DNA from 4 places in the Vibrio sp. AH4 genome. Region 2 is predicted to be linked to each of the others. Evidence: predicted binding sites of a transcription regulator. Region 2 holds the regulator's gene; each other region holds the start of a gene.

Region 1 (4,613 bases), on a different contig from region 2:
ATCAACTCCATGGCACCCGGTAGCAAGGTGCAAATATCTGCCATAGCTTGCAAGAATGCGCTATTAAGCTCGGCTGTGGTGGTATTAAGCTTTTCAGCCCAGCCCGCAAAGCGCGTATGCTTCAGCTGCGCGGCGGTAATATCGCCGTTTTGGTAATCCACCCACAGCGGTTTATTCACTTCTTGGTATTGGTGAAAATCTTGTTCGGTAAACTCCACGCCTTTGCGTGCGAACATCAGCTGCATTCCTTTAAAAGCATCGAAATGAAACAAGGTCTCGTCAGCGTCAAATAAGATCCAATCGTACTTCATGATGATCTCCTTAAAATCAGGCCGACAGTGTAGTGTTTTTCGCAGCGAATGAACATGGTTATCATTTTGTTAATCCACTAACAAATGTGTGTTTTATTTCTGCCAAGTGTTCGATTCGGTGACTTAGCGCAAAAAGTAGCCCGAGATTTCTTTTTATAAAGAAGCGTGAAGCGATACATTGAACGGCAGAAGGAGTGGTTATGAAGCGTTTTTTCCCGTCAGCAGTGATGTTGGTCCCGTTTGTGGTCAAACATTACCCCGAGCAGGAAGAGTATTCAGCGGCAGAAGATGGCGCGGAGCATGACACTCCTTCCTCGATGGCTCAAGACCATCTCACCGACACGTCTAAGGCGCATAAGCAATCTATGGAGGATTAATGTCATGAAGAAAGTCGCGGTTATTCTCAGTGGCTGTGGAGTTTTCGATGGAGCAGAGATCCACGAATCGGTGCTTGCGCTGCATGCCATCGAGAAACAAGGAGCCAGTTGGCACTGCTTTGCACCGAATGTGGAGCAGATGCATGTCATTAACCACATCACGGGTGAAGAGATGCCAGAAACACGCAATGTATTGGTGGAATCGGCCCGCATTGCGCGCGGAAACATCCAAGATGTAGCCACACTCAATGTGAATGAATTTGATGCACTTCTGCTACCGGGCGGATTTGGAGCCGCGAAAAATCTCACCGACTTTGCGGTCAAAGGCGCACAATGCAGTATCAACCCTGATGTGGCCACCGCTTGCCTTGCTTTTGCGGATGCGCAAAAACCTGCGGGTTATATCTGTATTGCCCCGACCATCATTCCAATGATTTATGGCGAAGCCGCACAAGGCACAATAGGCAATGATCACGGTACCGCAACTGCGTTTAATCAGTTAGGTGGACAGCATGTGGATTGCCCAGTGGAAGGTATTGTATTTGATGAAAGGCACAAAGTGCTTTCCACTCCCGCTTACATGTTGGCGGAGAATATTTCCCAAGCGGCGAGCGGAATAGAAAAACTTGTCGAACGTCTACTGCAACTGGCTTAGCGCTGTATTACGCTGCCGATTTTGATGCCCACTTCACGTGGGCATTTATTTTTATCATCAGCATTTGTCCCACAAATAAAACCAAGCTATTAATAGTGATAGTTTTATAGAAATTCCAAATAGCCTAATTGCCATAATCTTGAAGCCAATATAACCTTGATAACGTAACAGGCAGCAAAAGACCGTTTGGTTCTCCTGATACCGTTACCCTTTTAACTTTAACTTTTAATCCAAATTTTGGAGAAAACCCAATGAGCTTACTGAAAGAGTTCAAGGCTTTTGCATCTCGTGGCAATGTGATCGACATGGCTGTCGGTATCATTATTGGCGCAGCGTTTGGCAAAATAGTGTCATCATTCGTGGCCGATATCATTATGCCGCCAATCGGTATTATTTTAGGCGGTGTGAATTTTAGCGATCTGAGTTTCGTGTTACTTGCCGCGCAAGGTGATGCCCCAGCTGTAGTGATTGCCTACGGCAAATTTATCCAAACCGTGGTCGATTTTACGATTATCGCGTTCGCTATTTTCATGGGGTTAAAAGCAATCAATAGCTTGAAGCGTAAGGAAGAAGAAGCGCCTAAAGCCCCACCTGCGCCAACGAAAGATCAAGAATTACTCTCAGAGATTCGTGACTTGCTGAAATCTCAGCAAGATAAATAATGCTGCACGGTAACCCTCTATATAAGGCGCTCGGTTGAGCGCCTTTTCCATATTCATACGGCAAAAAGTAGTAAAAACCGTGTGCTTCAATTGATCAAAATCAGCAATCCGCTAAAATCCCACTCGCTCGCAGAATTCACTCCATAAGAATCTTTACAAGCTACAATTAATCGATATGATTTGCGCGCAAACGTTTGCCCCACCATTTTTACAGCTCTAGATGAGGGTTTTATGCTGCCAGATATTGAAATTTGCCGCGCTACACCATTAGCACCGATCGACACCATTGCTCAAAAAGCAGGATTACTCGCGAATGAGTATGAAAGCCATGGACTGCATAAAGCCAAAGTGTCACTACATTGTCTAGAGCGATTGGCCAATAAACCCAAAGGTAAATTCATTCTGGTCACCGCAATTACCCCAACACCACTGGGTGAAGGTAAAACCGTTACCACGATTGGTTTAGCACAAGGGTTGGCCAAACTTAATCACTCGGTCATGGCGTGCATTCGCCAGCCTTCGATGGGGCCGATTTTTGGGGTAAAAGGTGGCGCTGCGGGTGGCGGTTATTCACAAGTTGCGCCGATGGAAGAACTCAATCTGCATTTAACTGGTGATATTCATGCCGTAACGGCAGCGCACAACCTTGCGGCAGCTGCGATTGATGCGCGAATTTATCACGAGCAGCGCCTTGGCTATGCAGATTTCGAACACCGCACAGGCATGCAAGCACTGCGGATTGACCCCAAACAGGTCGTATGGAAACGCGTGATGGATCATAACGATCGCGCGCTGCGTATGGTAACGGTCGGCCGTAATGAACCCGGAAAAAATATTAATGGTTATGAGCGCGACGATGGTTTCGATATCTCTGCCGCCTCCGAATTGATGGCGATTCTGGCTCTCGCCTCCGATCTACGCGATTTGCGTCGCCGTATCGGTAATGTAGTGTTGGCTTATGATTTGGACGGTAATCCGGTCACCACCGAAGATTTGAAAGTGGCCGGCGCAATGGCCGTCAGCATGAAAGAAGCCATTGAGCCGACCTTGATGCAGACGTTAGAAGGCGTCCCAACACTGATCCACGCAGGCCCATTTGCCAATATCGCACACGGCAACTCATCGATCATTGCCGATGAAATTGCCACCCGTTTGGCAGACTACACCGTGACCGAAGGCGGTTTTGGCTCCGATATGGGGTTTGAAAAAGCCTGTAACATCAAAGCCAAAGCTTCTGGTAAAACCCCAGATTGTGCGGTGATTGTTGCCACCTTACGCGGTTTAAAAGCCAATTCAGGCCTGTATGATTTACGTCCCGGCCAAGCCGTACCGGATACCCTCTTCGCGCCAGACAGCACTGCTTTGCAAGCCGGTTTTGAAAACCTGAAATGGCATATTGATAACGTTAACCAGTATGGTGTGCCTGCCGTGGTGGCGATTAACCGCTTCCCACAAGATTGTGCCGAAGAATTAGCACAGTTGGTGAAACTGATTGAAACCCTGCCCAATCGTGTATCCGTAGCCATTTCTGAAGGCTTTGCCAAAGGTGGCGAAGGCACCCAACTCCTTGCCGAAAAAGTGGTTGAGCAGTGTCAAAATCCGGCGACGTTTACCCCCCTCTACCATTCAGACATACCATTGGATGAAAAACTCAAAGCCGTGGCGATGAAAGGTTATGGTGCAGCCGACATTGACCTGAGTGATAAAGCCGCTCAGCAATTGGCAAAACTGCAAGCCCAAGGCTTTGATCATCTCGCAGTCTGTTTGGCCAAAACACCGCTTTCTATTTCCACCGATCCCGCGATTAAAGGGGCTCCACGAGATTTTATCGTACCGATCCGTGAACTGCGCTTATGTGCAGGTGCAGAATTTGTCTACGCCCTGTGTGGCAGTGTGATGACCATGCCGGGGCTCCCGGAAAAACCGTCCTTTATGTCACTCGATTTGGATCACAACGGCAATATTATCGGCCTCAGTTAATCGCATTTCTTATTCGCGCCGTGTTGTCACTTGCTTCACGGCGTCATTTTCAAATAAAAGTCGTTCCTGCAATGAAATTTCTGATCCGCTTTGTCGTTCTTTTTCTATAACTCTGTAAAGAACACAAAGGAAATGCTCATGAAACGACTCTTTACTTGGGGAGCGCCACTCTTCGCCTTGCTTGCGCTAACCCTTTCTTTGTTTAGCCAAGCGGATACTCAACCACACAATATGCCCTCTAGTCAGGATGGTTACCAGCAAGCCACACTCGCTGGCGGCTGCTTCTGGTGTACAGAATCTGATATGGAGAAACTTCCCGGTGTCGTGAATGTGGTTTCAGGCTATGCCGGGGGGAATGTCGATAACCCAACTTATAAGCAAGTCTCGTCTGGTAAAACCGGACATATAGAATCGATCCAAGTCACCTTTGACCCTAAGGTTGTCAGTTATGAACAAGTGCTGGATAACTTCTTTCGCCATATTGACCCTACTGATAACCAAGGTTCGTTTGTGGACAGAGGTGAACAATACCGTCCTGCGATTTTCTATCACAATGCCGAGCAACTTGACGTCGCTAAACGTTTTATGATGGAGATTGATCAGCTCGGCATTTTCAAAAAGCCACTGA
Region 2 (4,613 bases):
TACTCGGTAATGGCCATGTGGTTGATGATGACATCCCTCCCACCTCCGAGCTTACTCGTGCTGCGCTCATGCGCTTAACAGAAGGCATTCGTATTAGTCGTATGTATCCGGGTTCAAAACTGATCCTCTCCGGTTACGCTGGTGGTAGTGAAGTTAGCCACGCTCGGATGATGGCGCGTGTCGCTTTAGCGTTAGGCGTACCGAAATCGGATATTATTTTGCTGGAAACCGCCAAAGATACTTGGGAAGAAGCGCGCCAAGCCGCGGCTTTCGTGCAACAAAAGCGCATGGTACTGGTCACCTCAGCAAGCCATATGAAGCGTGCGATGCGCGAATTTGAATCGGCAGGTTTAACGCCAATACCAGCACCGACTAACTACTTAGGTCATCTCAATATTGTTCAGCCTTGGGATAAATACATTCCTAAATCACGCTATCTTGAGCAAACCGAACAGTATTGGTACGAAACCTTAGGCTTATTGTGGCAAAAACTGCGTGATACCGTTGCCGGAGATGGCAGTGAACAGGTAGGAACGCCCTCTGTCGTAGAAGAAGCTCCGACAACGCCCTAATCGTTTCCCCTCCGCCAAGTTGTTAAAAATGTAAAAAACCGGCAAATACGCCGGTTTTTCTTTGTTGATGATAAGCAGTATGTATGCAAATTGAGTTCAAACGAGCTTAATCCCCTGCGAACATGTACCCTTCACCGTGAACTGTGACAAAAATTTGCGGGTTCTTCGGATCCATTTCCATCTTGGCGCGCATACGTCGAATCAACACATCAATAGTACGATCATTTGGCGCATCCACACGATGGCTGATCATATTCAAAATGCGCTCACGGCTCAGCACTTGATTAGGATAAGAGGAAAGTGCAACCAACAACTCGTATTCTGCTTTGGTGAGTTTAACCGGCTCACCATTACGGCTCAAAGCACGACGCTGTATATCGAATGTCCACTCGCCAAAGTAAACCAACGTATCGTCTGTCTTCTCACTGTATTTATCGCGGCGAGCCAACGAAATACGCCACAACAAGTTTTTCACTCGAACTTGTAGCTCACGTAAATCGACAGGTTTAGTCACATAATCGTCAGCACCCATTTCAAGGCCAACAATTTTATCGATACTGTCTGTGCGTCCTGTCACTAAAATAATGCCAATCTCCGACTGGCCACGCAGCTCTCGCGTCAATAGCAATCCATCTTCACCAGGCAAGTTAATGTCTAGCAAGACTAAATCAATGTCATTGAGCTCAAGTGCTTCTCTCATTTGTGCGCCACTTTCCGCTTCTGTTACTTGGTAACCTTCATTTTGAAAGTAACCGCTTAACTTACTACGGGTGACGAGGTCATCTTCAACCACAAGTACGTGATAACTCATAGTGCACCATTTTAAATAACGGGATTTATCGCTCACTCATTCTATTCACATTTGTTAATAATTCGAGGAATATCGTGAGAAACCCCACTTTTCCTTGATGCAACGCAAGCTTTATTTAACAGATTAACAACGTGTTCTTTTCTTTTCACAACTTGTCATATCTTGCATGATAGCTGTTCATTTTTATGGTTTAGACTAAGCGTCAATCGATTGGGAGTGCAAACATGATCCAAGAACTGAATATCCTCAATGAAAAACGCGCAGAAATTTACTGGTGGCTGTCGAGTCTCTTTTTTAAAGAGCTGACTGAACAAGATATCGCACACTATCACTCAGCTGAAATCCGTACTTTCTTAACCGGACTAGCCGATGAAGAAAGCTTAGCGACGGAAGTGAAACATTTGATTGATGCACTCAATCGCTTGCAAGATCGTCAAGATGCACAACTGGAACTTGCCGCTGATTTTTGTGATCTATTTTTAAAGTCCGATCGTGACTCAGCGCTACCCTATGCCTCTGTCTACACTGACAAAGGGTTACTCAATGGCAAACCGGCACAACTCATGCGTGAGTTACTGAGCCACTATAACGTGAATGTGGATCCGAACCTTAATGAGCCCGCCGACCATCTCGCGATTCAACTCGACTTTCTTGCGCATCTTGTTATCAGCAATAACCCGAATCAAGAAGGCTCTGACGTTAACTCCGCTCTCAAAGCACAATCTGATTTTATTGCTCAACACTTATTGAGTTGGTTATCCGTTTTTGTTGAACGTTGTACACAGTTTGACGCATTTGGTTTCTACTCGGCGGCGGCTCGACTAACGTTGGCTTTTTTACAACAAGATCAACGTTACATTGATGAGCTTCGCCAGAGTCTTTAATCACAACGTAGCGATTTTTAAGCTGCCCACTTTGCTGTTGCAAAAAGTCAGGGGCATAAACAAATCAATTGTGAAAGAACTTAAAGTTTGATGAATGAATTTCGTTGCGGTGGATACATTTGCAGTCTAAAATCCACCCGCAAACGATAAAAACGAATAAAAATGTAAACCGCTGTTTCTTGGCGGTTTTTGTATTTTTATTACTTTAGGCATAATGATTGAAGCGCTTTACGTACGGTATATGTGGTTCCTCGCCGCACAGAGTGTGAAGATTCGCTCAGTCTCGCCTTACTTCTGCTGATTTAATTAACCAATAACATTCGCTGGCATCAGCAGTCATCGACAGGAACACTCTATGGCTACGATTAAAGATGTAGCGCGCCTTGCTGGCGTGTCTACCACTACCGTTTCTCACGTTATCAACAAAACTCGCTTTGTGGCAGAAACCACCCAAGAGAAAGTGATGGAAGCGGTTAAGCAACTCAACTATGCACCGAGTGCGGTCGCACGTAGTTTGAAGTGCAACACTACACGCACTATTGGCATGCTAGTGACTCAATCAACAAACCTGTTTTTCTCTGAAGTGATCGATGGTGTGGAAAGCTACTGTTACCGTCAAGGCTACACCTTGATTCTGTGTAACACGGGCGGCATCTATGAAAAACAACGTGATTACATTCGCATGCTGGCCGAAAAACGTGTGGATGGCATTTTAGTCATGTGTTCAGACCTGACTCAAGAGCTGCAGGAAATGCTCGACGCTCACAAAGACATTCCAAAAGTGATCATGGATTGGGGTCCAGAAACGTCGCACGCTGATAAAATCATCGATAACTCAGAGGAAGGTGGCTATCTCGCGACCAAATATCTGACGGATCGTGGACACACAGACATTGCCTGTTTAAGTGGTCATTTTGTCAAAGCCGCTTGCCAAGAGCGTATTCAAGGTTTCCGCCGAGCGATGGCTGAAGCGCACTTACCCGTGAATGAAGATTGGATTCTAGAAGGTAATTTTGAGTGTGATACCGCAGTCCTTGCTGCCGACAAAATCATTGCTATGGATAAGCGTCCAACTGCCGTATTCTGCTTCAACGACACCATGGCATTAGGTCTTATGAGCCGTTTGCAACAAAAAGGAATTCGTGTTCCTGAAGAAATATCCGTGATTGGTTACGATAATATCGAACTGGCCGAATACTTCTCTCCACCACTGACCACCGTGCACCAACCTAAGCGTCGTGTGGGTAAAAATGCGTTCGAAATTCTTTTAGAGCGTATTAAAGATAAAGAACACGAGCGCCGAATTTTCGAGATGCATCCTGAGATCGTCGAACGCGACACTGTGAAAGACTTGACAAAATCCTAACTTTCTTGACAATTCACAGAGCCTATATTTGAAAGCTTGTCACATAAATATGACAAAACTAATGTAGAGCGAGTATTATTAACATGGCTCATTCTCACAATTGAAATATCAGTATGTGAGAATGACCCAAGTTTGGTTATTTTTTATCAGGAAAAATGTCACGCACAGGGCAAACCATTCGAAAGAGTGGGACGCAAAGCCTCCGGCCTAAACCAGAACATAGGTAGGTAGCGGGGTTACCGATGGCAAAAATGCATACACTATGTTGACTCATCATTGACACGGCAGTTGCATGATTTTGCTAATTTTCTCGGACCTGATTTGGTGGCGTATGTAACAATACTCCGAGACTAACAGCATGGATAAACCAGTATTAAAAGATTCAATGCGGCTCTTTGAGCAGCTAGGACGTGTGAAATCTCGTTCAATGTTTGGTGGCTTTGGTATTTTCGTCGACGAAACTATGTTTGCGCTTGTGGTTAACGATACGCTGCACATCCGTGCAGACGATGCCACAATCGAAAAGTTCAAACAGCAAGGTTATGAACCTTATGTTTATAAAAAACGTGGCTTTCCTGTCGTGACTAAGTACTACGCTCTACCTGATGATTGTTGGAGTAATCCAGCCTCTATCTTAAGTGAAGCTCGTATTGCGCTTGAGGTCGCTAAGACCGAACGTGAAACACAAGCACAAGCAAAGCCTGACCGTTTGAAAGATCTTCCCAACTTGCGTTTAGCAACGGAAAGAATGCTCAAGAAAGCCGGTATCGAAAGCGTCGAGTCTTTGCACTCTTTCGGTTCTGTTGAAGCATATAAAGCCATTCAACGTACCCATTCGGCAGAGGTTAGCCTTGAGCTGTTATGGGCTTTAGAGGGAGCAATCGAAGGTAAACATTGGTCAGTGATCCCACAAAATCGTCGTGACGAACTACTAAGACACCTTTGATTTCTCGTTTTGAGTCTGTCTTTCCTCGCCGAGT
Region 3 (4,613 bases), 650 kb from region 2:
GTGAAACCAAAATACCGCCGATAATGGTCATGATATAAGCACCCCAACTTGAAGCCGGCATCACCACACACATTGGTGCCGCTGTAGAATCAAGAATATAGGCTAACTTAGCGCGCGAAACGTAAAAACGATCCGTCACCGGACGGGCGATAGAACCAACAGCTAGGCTATTAAAATAGTCGTCAACAAAAATGAATACGCCTAAGAATGCTGCCAGTAATTTCGAACCTCGTTTACTTTTGACTCGAACCTGTGCCCACTGAGCAAACGCTCGGGTTCCCCCAGAGAGAGTCAACAACGCCGTCATCATACCCAGTAACAGTAGAAAGCCGACAATGCTCATATTCCAAGCATTGAGTGCTCCGTCTTTCACAAACACGCTACCGACTTGAGTGGCAATATATTGCAACGCTTGACCAACCGAATAGTCAGCCAACAGTAAAGCACCTAAGAAAATACCCACACCGAGAGAAAGTAATACGCGGCGAGTAATGATAGCCAGACTCAACGCCACAAGAGGTGGCACAACTGAGAACGGCGAAGAAGCAAAATCGATTAAATTCATGATCTTCCTAAACCAGTAAAAAATGGTTAGAGATCTACTGCAGACAAACTAAGTGACTTCATGTCAACTTAATTTATGTTGAACTAAGCGAAAGGGAAGCGAACACTTCACCCAACCCTACAGTAGCGCTCCATAGTTTAACAACAATATAGACTATGGCAGTGTTACACCTATTTGATGTAACCCCAGCCAGTTGCTTTGATCGGCAAACTGACTTCGGCGACAACGCCTTTCTCCACAACTCATAGGCATCACCCTAATTGTGGATACTCTTCGTAACCGCTCCTCTACAGCGAAAACCTCGTGGCTGACTATTCCAACTCATTTGGATCAAGTTCAGCCCGCTTTTCGCATTAGGTAAGAAACATTTTACTTAACAAAAATATCAATGCAACTAGGCATAGGTGAGAAAAACAAGTGGCACAGCTCACAAATCAGCCATACCATTGATACCTATTTCATAAAAAATTCTCACACCTTGATATATAGGTCTAATATTATTTATCTGTGTGATAAGTTTTCTGCAGTTACTTTTATATGCCTTGTGTAAATTTTCCAAAAACTAGGAAATGCCAATATAAATAAACTTTATATTTTTACTTTCTTACTATTTTGACTTAATATTTGCAGCGAAAACTTGTCAGTATAATAAGCTAGGTTTAGTATTAACTCGTTATCCAAATTGTGAACAGGAAATGGTAATGTCGGAAATCACTAAGACTTTATTAAATATTCGTAGCCTACGTGCTTATGCACGCGAACTGACTATTGAGCAACTTGAAGAAGCTTTAGATAAATTCACTACAGTTGTTGAAGAGCGTAAAGAAGCCGAAGCGGAAGAAATTGCTGCTCGTGCAGAACAAGAAGCGAAATTAGCCGCGATTGCAGAGCAAATTGCTAAAGATGGTATTGATCTAGAAGCGCTTATTTCTGCGCTGTCTGGTGAAACAAAAACGAAAGCAAAAGGCAAACGTGCTCCTCGCCCTGCAAAATACAAGTACATTGACACCAACGGTGAAGAAAAGACTTGGACAGGTCAAGGCCGTACTCCTTCTGCTATTCAAAAAGCACTGGATGAAGGCAAATCTCTCGAAGAGTTTGCTCTCTAATTCAGCGTTTCAAACGAATATGATAAAGGCTCCCAAAGGAGCCTTTTTATTATCTTTATCTTTCCCAATAAGCCTCTTCAAGGCTATCTTCCCGCTCGGGAAGACCACGTGAAAGACGTGGAGAATGTTGAGCCAACACCTCATAACTCGCACGGTTTGAATATTTACACACTTGAGAAAAAGAGGAATAGGTTAAAAACTCATGTTGATGCTTACTTGAGTTAGGTACATTTTCTTTGTGGTATTTATTGGCAGCCATATCGTGTAACAAGGCCGATAATGCTGCATCACCCGCACCATTGGTATTTTTTATCTTCTCTGGCCCACCCATGTACGGTGAAATATGTGAATAAACACGAATCGGGTTTATACAACTGTCTTTACGTGCAGGGCGACTAAATTCATAGCGATTAAATTCCGCTACTGAACCTGGTAATAATGGGAGTGATGTTTCACGCTTGGCGGATTCTTCTGTATATCCGGCCATAAATAAACCAACTGGGCCAGCAGTACATAACACTAAATCTACCCAATCCAAGGTTTTATCAGACGCAGCTAGAGGATCACTTTCTCCGGTTAACGCCAATGCTTCATCTTCATTCATTGCAACGACAGTGACATGATCACGTAAAAAGTCTTGCCAGAATTTAGGATCATCCTGAATAACAAATTTGGTTCCTAGGGTTAATACCACAGGAACATCGTATTTTTTGGCATATTCAATGGCGCGCATTGTCGCTTCTGGCATCGGGTCGCCTTCTTTACAGCGAACTAAATAAGCGGTGATCACTAATGCAGATGCACTGGCAAATATTTTCTCAGGAATACTGTCTGGGTGTAATTGGTTCATTTGACCTTCGCTGATCGCAAAAGTACGTTCACCATCTTCGGTAATCAGCGCAAAACAGCGCCCAATTGCACCTTCAACACCTTGTAAATAATTCAGATCCATACGGCTAGAAGTATTACATAGGTAACGATAACCATAGCTGCCAATTTTAATGTCTTGGCTCATCACACCCAGTAGGGTTGAGCGGTCATCGGCTAACACTGAATAGTTGTGCAGCGTATTCCCTATGGTTCCACCTGCATATTCATTAGTAATTAAGCGCTGATCTTTTAATTCGTTATATAAGGCTTCAGCCGCTTGATCATCGATCACTAATGAGTGTCCCTTACTCAGGCCATAACGCTCAATCAAATCGGAATCCACCTTGGCCTCAATATCCACCAACGTTTGATCAATACCGATAATATGAGTGCGCGACATCTTCTTATTTTCTTGCGCTTGAATCACTAAAGGGTCACGCGCGTGAACCGGAAAATAATGCTTAGATTTGCGTTGGCCAGGAAATTTCATAAGGGTTACTAGGCTTCTGGGATGAAAGGAGCGCCGATTCTACCGCGCACCTTTTAGTGCAGCAACAAAGGAAAAAATAGCAAACGTTTGCATGGTGATGATTTTATTTCACTCCCTATCTTTAGCGCTTGGAGCACAAGTGATTCAATGATTTAGCAACATTTGTTTAAGGCTCGATGAAGTGTGATTACCGTCTCGGATCTGTCCTCGAAAAATTCTTTCTGTTAGAATCCTCGTCCAAGTTCCTCAAGTGGTAGAAAAGTGATGTCTGTAGAGCACAGCGCAAACAGCCAAAAGAAAGTGATTGTCGGTATGTCTGGAGGGGTTGATTCCTCAGTTTCAGCCTATCTTCTCAAGCAACAGGGTTACCAAGTGGAAGGCCTGTTTATGAAAAACTGGGAAGAAGACGATAACGAAGAGTATTGTACTGCGGCAGAAGATCTCGCCGATGCTCAGGCTGTGTGTGACAAACTCGACATTCCACTGCATACCATTAACTTTGCTGCGGAATACTGGGATAACGTATTTGAATACTTCCTTGCTGAATATAAAGCCGGACGTACCCCAAACCCAGATATTCTGTGTAACAAAGAAATCAAATTCAAAGCCTTCTTAGAATTTGCCGATGAAGTGTTGGATGCCGATTATATTGCTATGGGGCACTATGTGCGCCGTACTTTCCCGCACAATGGCGAAAAACCGCAAATGCTGCGCGGCTTGGACAACAATAAAGATCAAAGTTACTTCCTTTATACGCTGAGCCACGAACAAGTAGCGCGTAGCCTATTCCCCGTTGGGGAGCTCGAAAAACCAGAAGTACGCCGCATTGCGGAAGAACAAGGTTTAATCACGGCGAAAAAGAAAGATTCTACCGGCATCTGTTTTATCGGTGAGCGCAAATTTACTGACTTCTTATCTCGCTATTTGCCAGCCCAACCGGGTAAAATTGAAACCCCCGAAGGGAAAGTGATTGGTGAGCACCAAGGCTTGATGTACCACACGCTCGGACAACGTAAAGGTCTGCACATTGGTGGTATGAAAGAGAGTAGCGAACAGCCATGGTATGTCGCGGACAAAGATCTCAAACGCAATGTGCTCATCGCAGTACAAGGTGCCGATCATCCACTGCTCAAATCTCATGGTTTGGTCGCGGCACAACTGCATTGGGTTGACCGTACCCCCATCACTGAGCCTGTACGTTGCAGTGTAAAAACCCGCTATCGTCAAAGTGACATCGCTTGTACCGTCGTTCCCGTTGGTGATGACCGAATTAAAGTGATGTTTGACGAGCCACAAGTGGCTGTGACTCCGGGACAATCCGCCGTATTTTATCAAGGTGAAATCTGCCTTGGTGGCGGCATCATCGAAGAACGCATTTGATAGTCGATATTTAGGAGATTTACGTGGCTAACGCAATTTACGACCGTACCATCGCTTTCGCTGGCATTTGTCAGGCAGTGGCACTTGTTCAACAAGTCGCCCAAAATGGTCACTGTGATTCAGATGCGTTTGAAACGTCGCTTAAAGCGATTACTTGTACCAATCCAAGTAACACGCTAGAAGTCTTCGGTCACGAAAG
Region 4 (4,613 bases), 540 kb from region 2:
AATCATTCGAGGATATTGAAGCCGCCGCTCTGGTAGAGAGTGCAACCGGCAAAATCAGCCATCTTGCCGATACTCAAGCAACGCTGGAAGTGATCAATCCCGATATCCCACTTTCTTATCTCTCACTGTAAACCGAATGAAGAGGCCGCTGGCCTCTTCACTTTTTTGTACCAACACTTTTGCTAAACCGCTTGCGAAAGCTGTCGTGCGCACATTTTTCCATCACCTACCATGACGTTCTGAATAAAGCCTGATAATTTGCGCTTTTTACACGCATCTCTCGCAAGCTATGTTCGAACAAATCGTTGCGATACTTTTTCCGGTCATCAGCTTGGTGCTGATTGGTTATCTGATTGGGCTTTGGCTCAAGCCAGATTTTCGCCCAATCAATCGTATCAATATGGATGCCTTTGTACCGGCCTTGGTATTTTCCTCACTGGTCAGTATGCCATTGGATACGCAGCAAACACCGCTACTTCTCGCCGCTTTGGTGGCCGTATTATTACCCGGTCTTTTGATGCTCATCGCGTGCCGTTTGGGCGGCTGGTCATTTAAAACATGGGCTCCGCTGCACATGTTTCGTAATAGCGGCAACTTAGCGATTCCACTTTTTACTTATGCATTTGGCGAAACCGCACTCCCCTCCGCCGTACTGCTATTCGTCGTCTCAATGTGTCTGCACATTAGCTTAGGCGTTGCCATGCTCAGCAAAGGTAGCGTGTTAAAAACCGTGTTGAGCGCTCCAGTATTCTTAGCCTCTTCGCTGGCTTTACTGCTCAATCTGAGCGGAGTCTCTGTCTGGTCTCCCTTATACAACGCCACCGCTTTACTCGGGCAAGCCGCCGTTCCGGTGATGCTGCTTTCACTCGGATCGCAAATGATCAATCTGCGCTTAGAGGGCCTGAAAGTGGGCATCATTTCTACGATGCAATCTTTACTTACTGGCGCTTGTGCGTTTGTGGTGATTTATCTTTTCATTCCCCTGCCCCCTCTACAACTGCAAATGATGGTGCTGTTTACCATGCTGCCGCCGGCGGTGATGAACTACCTGTTTGCCGAGCGTTATCACATCGAGCCCACGCAAGTTGCCGCTATGGTGCTGTTTGGTAATTTCTTCAGCTTATTGAGCCTGCCTATCTTGCTGTTTATCGCGCTTTCACTCTAATTTTTCCGCCATAAAACTGTCATCAACTTGACGTCAATAAGAGCTAATCTGACGGGCTATAGCGGGAAGCAAACGTTTTCTTTTGTGCTTTGTTCCAGTATCATGGCCGCTGTTTTTTGCTAATGTTGACTGAATAACTATAAGGATTGTCTATGTTTGGGACAGCGACTCGGGATAACGCAACGCGAGTGCTTTTGCTTGGTTCTGGTGAGCTCGGTAAAGAAGTGGCGATTGAATGCCAACGTCTTGGCCTCGAAGTGATCGCCTGTGATCGTTACGCCGATGCGCCTGCCATGCAGGTTGCCCATCGCAGCCATGTGTTTGACATGCTCGACGCCGATGCTCTGCAGCAAGTGATTGATTTAGAAAAGCCTCACTTTGTCGTACCCGAGATTGAAGCAATTGCTACCAGCAAACTGGTTGAATTAGAAGCGCAAGGCTTGAATGTTGTGCCTACCGCTAATGCGACTCGCCTAACCATGAACCGTGAAGGCATTCGTCGTTTAGCCGCTGAAGAGCTAGGCTTGCCAACGTCGCCATACCAATTTGCAGACAGCTACGAAAGCTTTGCCACGGCGGTAGAAACGATTGGTTTACCTTGTGTGTGTAAGCCTGTCATGAGTTCATCAGGCAAGGGTCAAAGTGTTATTCGCACGCCAGAGCAGATTGAAGCGGCTTGGCAATATGCTCAACAAGGTGGACGCAGTGGCGCAGGCCGAGTGATTGTGGAAGGTTTCGTGGACTTTGATTACGAAATCACACTGCTGACCGTGCGCGCGGTGGATGGCGTACATTTCTGCGCCCCAATTGGCCATCGCCAAGAAGATGGTGATTACCGTGAGTCATGGCAACCGCAAGTGATGTCAGAGAATGCCATCAAAGCGGCTGAATACGTGGCAGAGCAAGTTGTTAACGCGCTTGGCGGATACGGCTTGTTTGGGGTTGAACTGTTTGTGAAAGGTGACAAGGTCATCTTCAATGAAGTTTCCCCTCGTCCACACGATACCGGCATGGTCACGCTCATTTCTCAAGAGCTCTCTGAATTCGCTTTGCATGTGCGCGCGTTTACCGGACTACCGATTGGTCAAATCGTGCAATATGGCCCATCAGCTTCTGCGGCGATCCTCGGCCAAGGCCAATCACAGAATATCCAGTTCAGTGGGCTTGATGACGCCCTAAGCATTCCTCACACCCAAGTACGCTTATTTGGCAAGCCCGATATCGCGGGTCGTCGTCGCTTAGGTGTTGCATTAAGCCGTGGCAAAACCACGCAAGAAGCGACTGAGCGTGCGATTGAGTGTGCAAAAGCCGTGAAGATCCATTATTAATCATGCTCATCGCTCTATAAGGCATGAACATCAACAAAAAGCGCGCTCTTTCAGCGCGCTTTTTCACTCTCAACAGAGCCAAACCTCGTGTAAAGCTCACTCGCCTTTTTCAATTACCCAAACTTCTTCAGCAAAGCGGCTTAAGCCCGCGGGGGTCCGCTTATTCAGATGCGGATCGATGCTGGTATCTTGGTAAACTCGGCGAATCTCACAATCGGTAAACAAGGTGCGGATTTCGGCTTCAGGTACCGAGAATGGAGGCCCCGGCAACTCAGTTTGCACATAATCCATGCTGACTAGCAAAATTCGTCCACCCGGTTTAAGCAGTTGTAGTAAACGCTGCGCATACTCTGCACGCATCTCTTTCGGCAATGCTACTAGCGCCGCACGATCATAAACCAAGTCCACTGATTCAACAGGAGCCGTGAAAAAATCGCCGGTAAAAATGGTTAGCTCATCAAACTGACACAACTCATGTTGCGCATTGAGTCGTGTCACCGTCGGGGTATAAAAATGCTCGGCAAAGAAAGAACGTACCGCAATTTGGCTTAATTCAACCCCTTGCACACTGTCATGCTGATTGGCCAACCAGATGAGGTCTTCACTCTTCCCACATAAAGGAACGAGAACTTTATCATCACGTTCCGGCATGGTTTCTCCCCAAAAACGGATCAGCAACGGATTCACATCTTCCAGATGAAAACCAATCTGATTCGCTGCCCATTTGTTATGCCAGAATTCAGGGTCTCGCATCTCTTACTCCTGTCTTTTTGAGAACAGCCAAGAGTAGCGGATCTGCCCCATTTTCGGTAGCACGAATTTGTCCCATTGATGGCCTCTATACCGTTACATTTACTTACGCGTGGAGATGGAACTCCGCTTAAAAGACGCAGTCTGACTCTATGTCGATGTTATGTGATGGATAACAAATTCTTACAAAGTGTCGCGGTGGATTTGATTGGAAACAGCAATCGGCGTCCCCATTGATCATAGTGAATGGAATTGAACACATTGAACCAACTTGAATTGCACTGTCAGGAAACGCCTTCTAGGTCCACTTTTTGACCCTACAGCGCAAGCTAAGGAGAGTGAATGAGTCTATTGCTACGTACCACAGCACTGATGCTATTGCTGTTAAGCCGTGCTCCCGTTATGGCAGCCGTTCCATTAATCTCAAGTTCAACAGAAGATAATCGTGAAGAGTCACGACAAAATGAAGTCAGCTCTAAACTGTTTCGTCACAGCTTAAGTGGTTTGTACGGCATTTCTAGCCAGAACGCTCCCATCACCCAGCCCTACCAAGATTTTGACGTGCTCTACAGTAAAGCGCACCAAGCCCAAATCGAATTAGAAACCTTGTGTAAGAGCACCGCCCTACTTACAGGCACTCAAGCGTATTTCGCCGGAGCCAAATCTCACCAACGTGCATTAGAAAAAGTGGCGTTGGAACTGGATGGACAAGCGGAACGTATTACGGATTTAGCACGCGCGACTATTGTTGCCCATGATGTGGCGAGCCTGGTGACCGCTTACGAAACCTTGAACCGAGAAGCAACCATTGTAAAAGTGAAGAACCGCTTCAAGAATCCTGCGGAGTCGGGGTATCGCGATCTCAACGTATTAGTTCAACTGCCTAAAACTAAAATCATCGCGGAAGTTCAGTTTCATTTAGCCGCGATTGCTGAAGTCAAAAGTGGTGCTGAGCATCAACTGTATGAGCAAATACAAAATATTGAGCGTACCGCTCGCCAAGAGCAGCGTGCTTTAAGCGAATGGGAATTGGCTCAAATTGCCAAGATACGCTCAACGTCACGAGATCTCTACCAACAAGCTTGGCAGCCTTACATCACAACCCACATTCAAGCCGCTTAAAACATACAAGCGCAGCCGCCTAACGCTCAGGCTGCGCTTTCAAATGTTAACCACGCCATCCATCCAACGATATGTATTACTGATAGGCTGCAATCAACTTCATCTCATGTGAATAAACAGAGTATGGGTAAACAGGCTATATGGTTGGCGGAAAAGAACACAACGAACACTGTCGCAGCGATAAGCAGGAAGGGGATAAAAGCAAAAAGACCACGCTTATGGGCGTGGTCTATTGCTCGGTCTTATTT

What was found. Region 2 encodes PurR, which represses purine synthesis genes. Its sites were predicted from a motif close to TNANGNAAACGTTTNCNTNA; they were not measured.
Region 1: the regulator PurR is predicted to act here: its motif matches at 2,188-2,207, upstream of MKA69_RS15845 (formate--tetrahydrofolate ligase).
Region 3: the regulator PurR is predicted to act here: its motif matches at 3,110-3,129, upstream of MKA69_RS09435 (inosine/guanosine kinase).
Region 4: the regulator PurR is predicted to act here: its motif matches at 1,230-1,249, upstream of purT (phosphoribosylglycinamide formyltransferase 2).

Annotation. Positions count from the first base shown of each region.
Region 1 covers NZ_JALAIV010000003.1:622,676-627,288, reverse strand. The annotation lists gene yjjG (pyrimidine 5'-nucleotidase) at 1-311, opposite strand, end outside; gene MKA69_RS15860 (hypothetical protein) at 512-688, shown strand; gene elbB (isoprenoid biosynthesis glyoxalase ElbB) at 693-1,343, shown strand; gene mscL (large-conductance mechanosensitive channel protein MscL) at 1,595-2,005, shown strand; gene MKA69_RS15845 (formate--tetrahydrofolate ligase) at 2,237-3,985, shown strand; gene msrB (peptide-methionine (R)-S-oxide reductase MsrB) at 4,124-4,613, shown strand, end outside.
Region 2 covers NZ_JALAIV010000001.1:2,649,655-2,654,267, forward strand. The annotation lists gene elyC (envelope biogenesis factor ElyC) at 1-572, shown strand, start outside; gene torR (two-component system response regulator TorR) at 679-1,383, opposite strand; gene torD (molecular chaperone TorD) at 1,608-2,267, shown strand; gene purR (HTH-type transcriptional repressor PurR) at 2,623-3,633, shown strand; cyclic di-GMP riboswitch class I at 3,792-3,877, shown strand; gene MKA69_RS12170 (TfoX/Sxy family DNA transformation protein) at 3,992-4,579, shown strand.
Region 3 covers NZ_JALAIV010000001.1:2,001,178-2,005,790, reverse strand. The annotation lists gene MKA69_RS09445 (Na+/H+ antiporter NhaC family protein) at 1-565, opposite strand, end outside; lysine riboswitch at 681-863, opposite strand; gene MKA69_RS09440 (H-NS family nucleoid-associated regulatory protein) at 1,267-1,674, shown strand; gene MKA69_RS09435 (inosine/guanosine kinase) at 1,730-3,034, opposite strand; gene mnmA (tRNA 2-thiouridine(34) synthase MnmA) at 3,299-4,414, shown strand; gene hflD (high frequency lysogenization protein HflD) at 4,438-4,613, shown strand, end outside.
Region 4 covers NZ_JALAIV010000001.1:2,106,449-2,111,061, reverse strand. The annotation lists gene cdd (cytidine deaminase) at 1-131, shown strand, start outside; gene MKA69_RS09915 (AEC family transporter) at 290-1,165, shown strand; gene purT (phosphoribosylglycinamide formyltransferase 2) at 1,318-2,493, shown strand; gene MKA69_RS09905 (thiopurine S-methyltransferase) at 2,590-3,246, opposite strand; gene MKA69_RS09900 (phosphoribosylglycinamide formyltransferase) at 3,586-4,365, shown strand; gene ihfA (integration host factor subunit alpha) at 4,608-4,613, opposite strand, start outside.